One region of the Aerococcus viridans genome, then DNA from elsewhere that is predicted to be linked to it. Evidence: predicted binding sites of a transcription regulator. Region 1 holds the regulator's gene; each other region holds the start of a gene.
The links. Region 1 encodes Rex, which represses fermentation and respiration genes when NADH is low (regulators of the CRP and FNR family bind a similar motif). Its sites were predicted from a motif close to TTGTGAANTANTTCACAA; they were not measured.

Region 1 (3,539 bases):
AAATAGAACGCGGTCGCCTTCTTTCAATTGTGATGTGAAATCTTCCGTATTCTCAGCAACTGCTTCAACAACACCTACTTGTTGTTTCTCTTTAGCAGCTGACGGTAATACGATACCTGAAACTGTTTGCTCTTTAGCCTCTTCAACTCTCACAACTGCGCGTCCGTTTAATGGTTTAATCATTTACATGTCCCTCCATTTAGATAAAATATTTGTCAAACCCAAGCTAAATTACTTGGTTTTTTTAGAGATTAGCACTCTCTTTGATTGACTGCTAACCTCTACATTTCCTATATTAAAACAATCAAATATGAATTGCAAGAGAAATGTTGACTTTTTTTGACCTATTTTTACCCACAAGTCGAAAACCTTGATTTTATGCGGAAATTAAGGTAATTTTATTAAGTGAAATCTAAGATTAACTTTGACTAAAATCAGACTAATCTTGAAGAGAGGAATGTAGTTGTTGAAATTAAAAGGACCAGTAATATTCTTATTACTATTCAAAGCCTTATTTATCTTTCTAGCGCTCAACTTTGCCATTCGTAGCGTAGAAGATACCGGTTGGGATTGGGCAGTATACCTAGCCATTGGTATTACAGCCTATGAAATGATGGATTTATTCAAAACGATTGGTATAGTACGGCAGTTAAAATCTAAATAACGACCTGAAAAATATCAATTTTTGATAAAAATTGCAAAGTATTTAACATCATTTTAGATCACATATGTGAAACTTAACAAACTTTCAGGCGATTTAAAACATACAGAATAGGCCGAGAAAAAACATCTCGGCCTATTCGCTTGTATATTTATATAGATTTTGAATCCTGCGACTATTTTATTCAACTGATTAATTAGTAAGGTAAAACTAAATTGCCAAACAAGAATGTCATTCAGGTTACCTTGCTATAATTTTCCAACTCAAACTTTTGTATAAATAAAGTATTTAACCACCGACACCAGCATCCTATACCGAATGCTTACATGATTGCATAATATACTAACAAGTCATTACGAATTTGTTGAGATGAAGTAGATCAATGTTTGTAATTCATTGGTGAAGTCTACATCCTGCACTCTGATGCTATCCGGTACATCCAACCTCACTGGCGTAAAGTTCAAGATACCTTTAATCTCTGCTTCTTCTAATGCTGGAATCATATTTTGGGCAACTGCTTCAGGTACCGAAAGAATGACCACTTCAATATCCATTAATTTCAATTGCTTCGTTAAATCCTTCATGTCATAAACAGGTACCCCATTGTGGACTGTTCCGATGATATCTTGGTTGATATCGAAAGCTGCGCCAATACGGATATTGTTTGATTTCTTGAAGTTGTAGTTTAATAAGGCATTACCAAGGTTACCAACCCCTACAAGGGCTACTGTTGTTAAACGGTCTTGGCTTAAAGTCTTACCAAAGAATTCTAATAAGGCATCGATATCGTAGCCGTAACCACGTTTACCTAAAGCCCCAAAGTATGAAAAGTCACGTCTAATCGTTGCACTTTCAACTTTTACTGCTTCACTTAATTCTGTTGAAGAAACGCGTGTTTTCCCCATGTTTTTGAATACGCGCAGGTAGCGATGGTATAGTGGTAATCTTTTGGCTGTTGCTTTGGGTATTTTACGCATGTTCAGTCCTCTTTCTTATTCTAAAATGATTTCTTAGACAGTATACCAAGTTTGTGAAATTAACACAAGAGTGCCTACTCACCAAATTTTAGACTATATTAAAAATTGCAATATTTTATAAAAAGTTTCCAAGGAATGCTCAAATCTTTTTGTGGTAAAATAATTAAGACAATAAATGAAAGGATCATGCCTATTATGATCATATTACAAGGTTCAAATCTATCTCGACGCTATGGCGTTGAAGTAATTTTTGAAAACGTACAAATGACTATCCAACACAACAGTCGAATTGCCCTGGTTGGCCGCAACGGTGCTGGTAAGTCGACACTATTAAAAATGTTAGCCAACATTGAAGCACCTGATGATGGCCAAGTGTCCTTGACTAAAGGAACAACTATTGCTTATATGGACCAACACACTGCGGTTTCTGGTGACCGGACTATTTACGAAGAAATGGTCTCTGTTTTTGAACCCGTTATTAAATTATTGAAAGAATCCGAAACAGCGGCCCTAGCCTTGGCTGACGAAGAACTCATGCAAGATGCTGAAGCCTATGAAGCTGCCTTAAACCGCTATGACAAGCTTCAAGAGGACTTGATTCGTTTTAACGCTTATGGTTACGAATCAGAAATCCGTATGGTCTTACACGGTTTCAAATTCTTCGATGAGGACTACGACCGTAAGATTTCGACGCTTTCTGGTGGCCAACGTACTCGTCTGGCTTTAGCGAAAATCCTACTAGAAAAGAAAGATTTATTGATTCTCGATGAGCCGACTAACCACTTGGATATTGAGACATTAACTTGGTTAGAGAACTATCTACCAAAATATCCTGGTGCCTTATTAATCGTGTCCCATGACCGGTATTTCTTGGATGCTGTGACCAATGAAACTTATGAAATGGCCCACCAAGGTATTCATTATTACAAGGGGAACTACTCTTTCTACTTGAAGGAACGCGTACAACGTGTCACCCTGCAAATGAAGGCCTACGAGAAACAGCAAGAAGAGATTGCCAAATTAGAGGACTATGTAGCCCGTAATATCGTTCGCGCATCTACCACGAAGATGGCCCAATCCCGTCGTAGGCAGTTAGAGAAAATGACCAAGATTGAAAAGCCAATGAATGATGAGAAATCAGCTCGTATCCAGTTTTCAGTAGCTGAACCTTCCGGGAACGACGTCTTACAAGCCAATAAGTTAGCGGTTGGTTATAGTCCGGACAATGTTTTAGCTGAACCCATTTCTTTCCAATTGCGGAAACAAGAAGCCATTGCCATCGTTGGGCCAAATGGTGTAGGAAAATCAACTTTATTAAAAACAATCATCAAACAAATCCCTGCTCTACGCGGTACCATCGACTATGGCGCTCATCTACAAATGGGTTACTATGACCAGGAATTAGGGAATCTAAATTCGAAAAAAGATGTCCTGCATGAATTGTGGGATGAACATCCGACGATGATGGAGCGGGATATTCGGACAATTCTTGGATCTTTCCTATTTACTGGAAACGACGTGACTAAGTCCGTTGCCACCCTTTCTGGTGGGGAAAAAGCCCGTCTTGAATTGGCTAAACTAGCACTTAGACATGACAATTTCTTGATTCTTGATGAGCCGACCAACCATTTGGACATCGATTCTAAAGAAGTCTTGGAAAATGCTTTGATCGAGTACGACGGCACATTGTTATTTGTCAGCCATGACCGGTACTTTATCAATCGAATTGCCACTTCCGTTTTAGAAATCAACCCTGAAGGTTCGACACTTTATCTAGGTGACTACGATTATTACGTAGCTAAAAAAGCCTCTGAAGAAGAACGATTAGCCCTATTAGAAGCTGAAAATAACCAAGAAAAAGTTGAAAAAGCAGTGATTGAACCTGCTTCTGATACCAAACA
Region 2 (3,539 bases), 610 kb from region 1:
CAATCGCCATTACCACACCTAAAATAATCGGCACCACGTCAGCCGGCACATGGTCTTCGATATCAATCACAAAAGTATCGCGAATTGAAATCAACTTACGGTCGATACGGGCAATTTGGTCGCCATTTTCATCCGTAATACGGAAATCAAAATCAAGAATATTCCCCTTCACATTCCAATCCAATGACGTGACCTTGTAGTTATCTCTAAATAAGGAAACCTTCTTGCGGATTTCAGCTACCTTGTCATTATTTTCATCATACACATCGACCGTTGGCATCAAATCAATCATTTGCTCTTTCACTTGCGCCACTTCTTTATCCTGAGCTAGGTCAATAATGCGAAATTGTTGGCCAATTGACAGCCATTTATTCTTGATTTTATAAACAGGATCGCCATCTTCATTCTTCAAATTAAAGTCGCGTTTCAACGATAGTAATTGGTTTTTCATATATAATTTCACTATCTTATCACCCTTTCTACTGTTAACTCATCGATCACTATACCCTTATACTAAGAAAAATTCACATGATATCACTCATACTTTAGTCCGAAATCTAAGGTATAATTAGAAAGAGAATCCATCATCGTAAAGGAGTTATTATGTATTTAACCATTTTCGCTATCTTGCTCGTTGTCGCCGGTTTCGTTAACGGGTTTATCTTTTTATTTAAATATCCCAAAGAATTTCAATCGACAAAAATCGTCCATGGTTTCTTAACCCTATCCTTACTTCTTATCGGCCTATATTTATTGATAAAAAATGTATAAACCAAAAATGCCAACAATTGCAATTTACACAACGGCTGGCATTTTCGGTTATAAGTCTTAACTTTTGAATACGAGATAACAAAAAAGAAAGCTTTTACTGATATGAAACCCTACCGTTAAACTGAACAAATAAAAAAGAGAGTTACGCTACCCACAAAAGATGATCCCGATAAGCTGTCGGGGTCATCTCCATTTAGGATTTCTTTTACTTCTGCGACAGTCTTATCAACGTCATACTCGTAACGTTGTTCCAGTATTTTGTCACTAATAATTAACTCGCCTTTATTAATATAATCCTGAATTTTCATAATTGTTATTACTGTAGATGTTAAAATCGAATTTGGATCATTTTTCAAATTGGATAAAGTTGTGCGACGCAAAATTTCTCATTTGAGAAACTACACCAACATGAAGTTTCCAAATATAGCTTATTTGTAATTGAAAGTATACAATCTTTCACAATCAGGATAAAAGCCCGATTACTCATACCGCCACTCCTTGATTAAGTCCATATAAGAATGTAGTTTTGGAATTTCCATGATACCTACACTGTTTTTACTTGTCATCAATGAAAATATACAAAAATGTATGTTTAAAAGAACTTTTTTTGTTACAAAAAATGATTTCATCTGAAAATTAAGAAAACGGTTGCAACCAACGTAGAGAAAGATTGAATGCGTTTTCAATAATAGGTATACTTTATTTATAAAGATGTTAAAGAATTCACAAAGGAAGAGGTTATATTATGGTAAAAGTTGCGATTGTTACAGGTGCTGGTCAAGGGATTGGGTTAGCGATTGCTAAACGTCTACATGCAGATGGCTTTAAAATTGGTATTGTTGATTATAATCCCGAAACAGCTGAAGCTGCTGTAGCCGAATTCCCAGAAGGTGATGCTATTGCTGCAGGCGCAGATGTGTCTAAACGTGAACAGGTATTTGAAGCATTTGATAAAATTGCAGCACATTTTGGTGATTTAAATGTAGTTGTCAATAATGCGGGTGTTGCACCGACAACACCATTAGAAACAATTACCCAAGAAATGTTCGACCAAGTATATGGTATCAACGTAGCAGGTGTAATCTGGGGTGCACAAGCTGCTCAAAAACACTTCAAAGCCTTCGGTCACGGTGGTCGAATCATCAATGCTACGTCACAAGCAGGGGTATTGGGTAACCCTGAATTAGCTTTATACTCAGGCTCAAAATTTGCAGTCCGCGGTATTACACAAGTATTAGCCCGTGACCTAGCTCAAGATGATATTACTGTGACAGCATACGCACCTGGTATCGTGAAGACACCAATGATGTTTGGTATCGCTCACGAAGTAGGAGTCAATGCAGGTAAAGACGATGAGTGGGGTATGAATCAATTCGCACAAAACATTACCCTTAAACGTCTATCAGAACCAGAAGATGTAGCCAACGTAGTAGCATTCCTAGCTGGACCAGACTCAACATATATTACAGGTCAAACAATCGTTGTTGATGGTGGTATGGTCTTCCACTAAGCTAAATGATTTGATGAATTTTGATAACACCCTTCGAGAAATCGGGGGTGTTTTTGTTGAATACACAAATCAAACGTTTATCTAATCTTGGATCACGTTGATTTAAGATCAATATACATGTATTCCCCGTATGTATATAACTATATTTTTAGGAGATAAATCATAAATAGCTAGAAGAGAATAATTGATTAAATTCATGTTTTTTTCATTTCATAGTAAAATTTCATTATGACAGTAATGAATAATTAAGGATATTAATTGTCTGACTCAAAATTTAGGTTTAAGAAAGGAGTCATAATGGCAAACCAGTTCTATTCCAACAGTCAAAGCTATACTGAAATTGAACAAAATGTATTAGATTATATTGCCAGTTATCAAACTGATTTAAAAGATTTGAACATACAAAAATTAGCATATGAAACTTTAACTTCAAAATCAACAATTTTTAGATTAACGAAAAAGCTATGAAAGTTGCTTGCTCTAGAAGTAAAAAATAAGAGAACAGGCATCTTAGCAACCTGTTCTCTTATTTTGTGTTTCCAATATTATACCTTTATATTCATTTAAAATATTGTTACACGTTAATGTAGTAATAGTCATAACACATGGCTAGCGACTCTTCATTAGTAACTGAATTGCTTGTTGAATACGCTCTTCACCTGTGCTACCATCTTTAATATTTTCTTGCACACATTCTACTAAATTTTCGGCAACAATTAAACTAATCGCACGATCAATACTAGAGCGAACCGCTGATAATTGAGTCACAATATCCACGCAATCTTTTCCTTCTTCCATCATATTCAAAACGCCATGCAATTGACCGTCAGAACGTTTCAAGCGATTCACAATTTTTTTATCGTATTCCATTAAACAATTTCTCCGTTCCAAGCAGAAATTCCGCCCATTACATTTATCACGTTGTATCCTTCTTGTGCTAATTGTTGACAAGCCATTGAAGAACGTGCTCCAGAGTGGCACATTACATAATACTCTTGGCTTTTATCCAATTTATTTTTTTCAGCTGAAAGATTACTTAAAGGAACATGGATTGCGCCGTCCAGGTGACCATTTTCCCATTCGTCGATTTCTCTAACGTCTACTAAAGGAAGATTATTTTCTTTCCATTTTTGTTCAAATTCTGACATTGATATTGAATTATACATTATTTTACCACCTTTTCTGGTTTTACAGTTGAGTAAAGAGCAAATGCGCCATCTAAATTTTTGGCTTGGTAGCCATTTTGTTTCAATATTCT
Region 3 (3,539 bases), 350 kb from region 1:
TTTCAAGTTGGTTGTCATACAATTATCTCCTTATCGGTCATTTTCTTATATTTTAACAGTTTTTGTAGGACTTTATTAGTCAGAGTGCTTGTTTGCTATAATAAACGTAACTGAAAGCAGAAAGGATGAACCTTATGACGATCCAATTCTATGACACACCAGAAAACTTAATTGCTGGTACGACTTTAAAAGACAACCAGCAAACCCTTAACGGCAATTTAGCTCTACATACGGGGGAAGACGCAACGCAAGTTGTAGAAAATCGACGAACTTTAGCGGATGCATTACAGGTTGACGTCGACCAGTTCGTTTTCGCTAATCAAACCCATTCCAAAAAAGCTTATCGTGTCACAGTTGGGGACCGGGGGCGCGGTAGTCTGTCAACTGAAGATGCAGTGGATGATGTGGACGCCTTGTACACTTACGAAAGCGATGTGGTTGTTGGCGTCTTTACGGCAGATTGTGTGCCTGTGATTTTTTATGACGAAGATACTGGTTTAATTGGTGCCATCCATTCAGGCTGGAAAGGGACTGTTCAAGATATCGTGTCAGCCACTTTTGCACAAATCAAAAATGAAAACCCAGATATTTACATGGGTAACATCAAAGCTATTCTCGGTCCTTCGATTGCACAGAAATCTTTTGAAGTGGACAAAGATGTTGCTGACCAATTCAAGGCGCTTGGTTATGCGGATGATTTTATTCAATGGGATGACAAAGGCCAGAAATACTTAGTAGACAACCAGGCGACGGTTGCAGAGCAGTTAAAACGAGTTGGTGTCTTGGAAAACAATATTACAGTATCTGACCAAGATACTTTCGAAATGGTTGATGGTTTTTCATACCGCTTAGACAAAACACTTGGTAGACATTTCAACTTTATCACGAGAAAGGGATAGAAGTAGTATTTATACATTATGTAGTAATTTAGTAAGCATTCGGCTTCTGCTTTTTCCTATCATTGCCTTAAAAGCAGTAGGACCTTCTTCAGTCTCGATCTGAAGACTTGTCTGGCGACACAATCTGTAAGGCGTACACGCCAAACAGATTGTTGTGGGCCATCCCTCCTTTTTACTGCTAAGGCATGCTAGGAAAGCGTCAGCCTTAGCTTTGATATTACAGATCTCATGACTTGGAATTTCTCAATAAATAATAATCCATAAATAAGGATCTTCAAGATTATTGAATATAAAATGTAGTCTTTGCTTAAGCTTATTCACCTATGGTCTATAAAATAGTTTGTATTGCCAAAAATATTTCTATGTCTATTTTCAAATATGGGCATTAAAAAACCAGCCGTTGGGAGTCAGCTGGTTTTTTGTCATCTTTCGTTTTGGGAGGAGAAAGATTTATGAAGAAAAGTTTGGTTTCTTTATTGGGTATGCTTATATAATAAGCGATACCTTTGAAGATTTAGTGAAAATCTCAATCAAAATTGTGTTGATTTTGTGATGAATAAGTTACGAATCTCTTAAGCAGACCAGAAATCCTAGTCTTCTAGGGTTAGTCGGTGAATAATATCCGCATAATCTGGATATTGATTCAGTAAATCTGATCGTTTGAATAGTTCAAAGTCATCGTATTCAAATCCTGGACTAACCATGCATGATGCTAGTGAATAGCTATCCAATTCTTCAACACTTGACCCGAAAATCGTATTTTTAGGCACAACGGCTTGTAATACTTGGCCGTTTTCAACGTCTGTACCCAGGGTAATTTGCTGGTATTCTCCTTCAGGGGTAATCATATGCACAGTCAGTGGACTACCATAGTGATAATACCAAACTTCATCCGCTGTTAAACGGTGGAATCGTGACACATTTGTTGAGGTTAATAGGAAATAGATGCTGGTATATAAGGCTCTTTCTGGCTGTTCTTCTAATTGGATACGTTGGTCAGATTTCATCACTTGGTAGAAAAAGCCACCCTCTTCGTGTCCTTCCATTTTAAATTGATCAATCCAAATTGATTTATCTTTCATCGTCTTCACCTCCAGAGTATGTGTTTGTCTTAATAGTATAGTCTTTGTCAGTTTTTTGCACGGTTTTTTTGATATGAGTGTGAAAAATGCTTCAGTTCTAAATAGAACAATCAAGCATAAAATTCCGCGATATTGTGAAAAAATTATCAAACAGTCTATTTTTTATCAGGTTAAAAAGGTAGATATACCAATTCTAATCATATTAATCGCTATTTTATAGTATGCTGACCAAGTCAGAAAAATGATGGACTATGTTAAAAATAATTGCAAGGAGACAAGGTATGAGCGAGAAAAATGTTTCAACTTTCATGGATACAATCGATGGTGCCGTTGCCAAAAAGGATGCCCTTTTTGCCCAATCAAAGATTAGATACTTGTTACGAGCGATTTATGCGGGTATATTCTTAACCCTACCAACCGCCATTGGTATTTTGGTTTGGGATGTCCTTTCTGTAGACTATCCCGCTCTAGGTAAAATCAGCTACGCCCTCATATTTCCAATCGGTTTAGCCATGATTGTTTATTTAAACGGTGAATTGGCTACTTCAAATATGATGTATTTGTTCACGGGTGCTCATCGCCGGAAAATTTCTTGGTCAAAAGCATTAACTATTATCTTTATTTGCACATGCATGAACCTACTAGGGGCTGCTATTGTTGGTATACTCATTGGGCATTCTAGTATCGCACATTATTTTAATGCTGATTCTGCAATCATGACCATGATTAATGCGAAATTGGATAAAGACATTTGGACCTTATTCATAGACGGGATTCTCGCAAATATCTTCGTCAATATCACCATTATGGGGCAGATGAAAATGAAAGATGATATTGGCCGCCTACTATTTATCATCGCCGTTATTTTCCTATTTGTTTATGGTGGGTTAGAACATATTATTGCGAATTTCTCGCTAATGAGTATCGCTTTCTTCTCAGGTAATAACATGGATATAATGGCCGTGTTGATTAATTGGATCTTCGCCTTTATGGGCAATCTAGTAGGTGGCGGTGTTATCATGGGGCTAGGGTATAGCTTCCTAAATAGTGTAGAGACAGGATATCTCGACTAGGTCCAGGTGATGAGGTATCCAGAAAAGTATAAAGAATGCCGCGCGATTTACATAGAATATCCTAAAAAAATAATAGACCAAGGGGTTGCATCTGCTTTGATGTCCCCTTGGTCTATTTTTATGGTTCTTATTCGGTCAACAGATTGAACAACCGCTAGCCATTTACGCTTCTTCTGCTACCATCAAACTGAATTGCCCAGTGAGTGTGACTTCTCTAAGGTCACTTGGTAGGATAAAGGCGTCTGCTGCTTTCACGTCCCAAGTCTTGTCGCCAACAGTGATTTGTCCTTGGCCATCAAGGACTGTACACAATTGGTACTTGTCGGATAAGTTGATATGCAAGATATCCTCGATTGTCCATTTTGCCACGGAGAAGTATTCATTGGTCCAAAATTCTTGGATTGAGCCACCCGGTAGTTCAGTTGTATGCCCGGTTGCTAGAGTATCCTTGTGGGGGAACATGGTGACATCCGCTGATTGTTGGA
Region 4 (3,539 bases), 550 kb from region 1:
GACACGTTCAACATCAGCCATTGTTTTTAAATATTGGATTGAGTCACGTTCGAAATAGATTTTTGAAGGTACTTTAAACCATTGCATGTTATTGCGTCGTCTCCCAACTGTTTTAATGTTAAGTAAATTCAATGCTCCGACGTTTCCACCAACTGAGTTGCGTCCGTATGATCCGCAACCTAGAGTTAATGATGGGATGAAAGCATTGTATACATCTCCGATTCCCCCGAATGTTGAAGGAGAGTTCCAAATAACTCGAATGGCTTTAACTTGACGGCCGAATTCATTTGCTAATTCTTGATTTTGTGTATGAATCGCAGCTGAGTGACCTAATCCAAAGAACTCAACCATTTGTGCAGCTTTTTGAATTCCATCTTCAGTTGTTTCTGACTTCAATAAGGCTAAGACTGGAGATAGTTTTTCGCGTGTTAATGGTTCGTTTGGTCCAACTTCTGACACCTCTGCTACTAGAATATTTGTTTCTTCCGGAACGGTGAAACCTGCTTGTTCTGCAATCCATGTCGCTGGTTTCCCAACAATTTCATTATTTAATTTTGCGCCAGCACAGTTTTCACTGAATGCTTTAGAACCGAAACAAAATTCCTCTAATAGTGCTTTCTCTTTTGAATTTACGATATAAGCATGATAGCTTACTAATTCATCTTTAAATTCTTTATAGATTTCTTTATCAACAATTGCGGCTTGTTCAGAAGCACATACCATTCCGTTATCGAATGATTTACTTAATACGATGTCATAAGCTGCTTGCTTAACGTTTGCTGTCTTTTCAACGTAAGCTGGCACATTTCCTGCCCCTACTCCTAAAGCTGGCTTACCACATGAGTAAGCTGATTTAACCATGGCATTTCCACCAGTGGCTAAGATTGTCGCAACCCCATCGTGATTCATTAATGCATTCGTTGCATCTAACGATGGTTCTGTAATCCACTGTACACAGTTTTCTGGTGCACCTGCTTCAATCGCTGCATCTCGAACGATTTGAGCAGCGTGAGCCGATGACTCAAGTGCTGCCGGGTGAAATGAAAAAATGATTGGGTTACGAGTTTTTAATGCGATGAGCGCTTTGAAAATAGTTGTCGACGTCGGATTCGTTGTCGGAGTGATGGCGCAAATAACTCCAACAGGTTCAGCAATTTCTGTGATCCCCGTCACTTCATCATCACTGATAACACCAACTGTCTTCATATCTCGCATGTAATTTACAACGTGCTCACAAGCAAATAAGTTCTTTGTCGCCTTGTCTTCAAATACACCACGGCCAGTTTCTTCAACCGCATGTCTTGCTAAAGTACCATGTTGATCTAAAGCTGCAACTGAAGCTTTCGCTACAATGTGATCAATTTGCTCTTGATTAAAATGATCGAATTCCTCTAAAGCAACCAAACCTTTTTCTACTAAACCATTAATCATGTAATTAACATTTCCGATAACTTCTTTTTCAATTAATTCCGTCATTGTTACGCTCCCCTTTTCTTTATCTTTGATTACATGTTACTCTTTTCACAAACGAAAGTAAAGAGGTTTATTGTTAAAAACGCTAATATAATAGGTTTTTATTAGGTGTTGTAACAGTTATCTATGCTGTTTCATTCAATGATAATTCTCTATATGTGATTAAATGAGCATATTGACGCTTCTGTTATATAACAATATTGATATTGTTTTATTGATATAAATATTTTTTTGAATATACTGGTAATATTTGCTAGAAATACATAAAAAGCGCAACACTGTTTTAAAGTGTTACGCTTTAATTATGTCGCTTTATTTAATCATCTAAATATCCTTTATAGCGTTCTGTTCTCAACAATCTTTTAGCATTCTCGACCCGTTCTGCAGTCGGTGGTTCGACTCCTTCCAAACGGTATTTAAATCCAAGTGCCTCATATTTGTAGACACCTAGTTTATGATATGGAAGCACCTCGAACTTGCGAACATTTGATAAAGTTTCAACATAATCGCCTAATCGAATCAGATACTCATCGTAATCCGTACGCGTTGGAACAAGTACGTGTCGAATCCAAACAGGTATATTCAACTCTGAAAGTAATTCAGCCATCTGCATGATATTCTCATTGCGCACACCCGTTAATTTTACATGACCTTTTGGATCAATATGCTTAATATCAAATAAGAACAGATCAGTATACTTCATCAGTTCTTCAAATTGTGAGCGGAATGGTTCCTCTAATGTAAAGGGTGCGCCACACGTATCAATGGTTGTGTGGACACCATGTGCTTTACAAATTTTGAAATATTCAATCAGAAATTCGATTTGAAGTAAAGGTTCTCCCCCACTTACAGTTACTCCGCCGCTATTACCCCAAAAAGAACGGTATTGTATGGCTTCATCGAATAATTCTTGTGGTGTATATTGCGTTCCTCCACGCATATTCCAAGTATCTGGATTATGACAAAACTGACAACGAAGACGACATCCTTGCATAAAAGAGATGAATCGTATCCCTGGTCCGTCAACTGATCCGAAACTTTCAGTCGAGTGGACGTTCCCAATAATTGGTGTTTTAACTTCTGACAAGATATATCCCCCTTCAACAAGATATCTAAAACTTAAGTGATTACATTGAACTGTGCATTGTACGGTTAATAACATCCATTTGTTGCTCTCTAGTTAATTTGATGAAGTTTACAGCATAACCAGATACACGGATAGTTAATTGTGGATATTCTTCTGGGTGATCCATCGCATCTAATAACGTTTCACGGTTAAACACGTTAACGTTTAAGTGGTGTCCACCTTCTTTAATGTATCCGTCTAACATATTCACTAAGTTATCTTTTTGAATTTCTTCATCTTTACCTAATGCTTTTGGAATGATTGAGAATGTATTTGAAATTCCATCTAAAGCATATTCGTAAGGCATCTTAGCAACTGAAAGTAAACTTGCTAACGCCCCATGAGTATCACGTCCGTGCATTGGGTTCGCTCCAGGAGCAAATGGCTCTCCTTCACGACGACCGTCTGGCGTGTTACCAGTTTTCTTACCGTAAACAACGTTTGATGTAATAGTTAAGATTGATGTTGTATGGATAGCATCACGGTATGTTGGATGTTTCTTAACTTTAGTCATGAATGCTTTAAGTAAATCAACACCGATCTCATCGGCACGTTTATCGTTATTACCGTATTGTGGGAATTCACCTTCGATTTCATAATCGACAACTAGACCATTTTCATCACGGATTGTTTTAACTTTTGCATATTTGATTGCTGATAAAGCATCAATTGCAACTGAGAATCCAGCAATACCTGTAGCCATCGTACGTTTTACATTTGTATCATGTAAAGCCATTTCGATACTTTCATAGCTGTATTTATCGTGCATATAGTGGATAACGTTTAATGAATTGATATACAATCCTGCTAACCATTCTAACATGTCATCATAACGTTCCATCACTTCATCATATTCTAAGTATTCTGAAGTAATTGCTCGATAGCTTGGTCCAACTTGTGCTTTCGACATTTCGTCGACACCACCGTTGATTGCATATAA

Region 2: AWM76_RS06795 ((S)-acetoin forming diacetyl reductase) is a predicted target of Rex. The motif match lies at 1,483-1,500, and genes of this name have one in related genera.
Region 3: AWM76_RS00900 (formate/nitrite transporter family protein) is a predicted target of Rex. The motif match lies at 2,114-2,131, and genes of this name have one in related genera.
Region 4: adhE (bifunctional acetaldehyde-CoA/alcohol dehydrogenase) is a predicted target of Rex. The motif match lies at 1,510-1,527, and genes of this name have one in related genera.

What each region holds. Positions count from the first base shown of each region.
Region 1 is NZ_CP014164.1:2,034,304-2,037,842, forward strand. Features, by position in the region: gene AWM76_RS09505 (co-chaperone GroES) at 1-183, opposite strand, end outside; gene AWM76_RS09510 (hypothetical protein) at 464-664, shown strand; gene AWM76_RS09515 (redox-sensing transcriptional repressor Rex) at 1,015-1,638, opposite strand; gene AWM76_RS09520 (ABC-F family ATP-binding cassette domain-containing protein) at 1,834-3,539, shown strand, end outside.
Region 2 is NZ_CP014164.1:1,421,948-1,425,486, forward strand. Features, by position in the region: gene AWM76_RS06785 (LURP-one-related/scramblase family protein) at 1-463, opposite strand, end outside; gene AWM76_RS06795 ((S)-acetoin forming diacetyl reductase) at 1,517-2,281, shown strand; gene AWM76_RS10440 (transcriptional regulator) at 2,579-2,749, shown strand; gene AWM76_RS06800 (metal-sensitive transcriptional regulator) at 2,891-3,151, opposite strand; gene AWM76_RS06805 (rhodanese-like domain-containing protein) at 3,151-3,447, opposite strand; gene AWM76_RS06810 (FAD-dependent oxidoreductase) at 3,447-3,539, opposite strand, start outside.
Region 3 is NZ_CP014164.1:188,681-192,219, reverse strand. Features, by position in the region: gene AWM76_RS00915 (insulinase family protein) at 1-18, opposite strand, end outside; gene pgeF (peptidoglycan editing factor PgeF) at 135-899, shown strand; gene AWM76_RS00905 (cupin domain-containing protein) at 1,490-1,981, opposite strand; gene AWM76_RS00900 (formate/nitrite transporter family protein) at 2,263-3,054, shown strand; gene manA (mannose-6-phosphate isomerase, class I) at 3,217-3,539, opposite strand, start outside.
Region 4 is NZ_CP014164.1:1,479,506-1,483,044, forward strand. Features, by position in the region: gene adhE (bifunctional acetaldehyde-CoA/alcohol dehydrogenase) at 1-1,476, opposite strand, end outside; gene pflA (pyruvate formate-lyase-activating protein) at 1,790-2,560, opposite strand; gene pflB (formate C-acetyltransferase) at 2,601-3,539, opposite strand, start outside.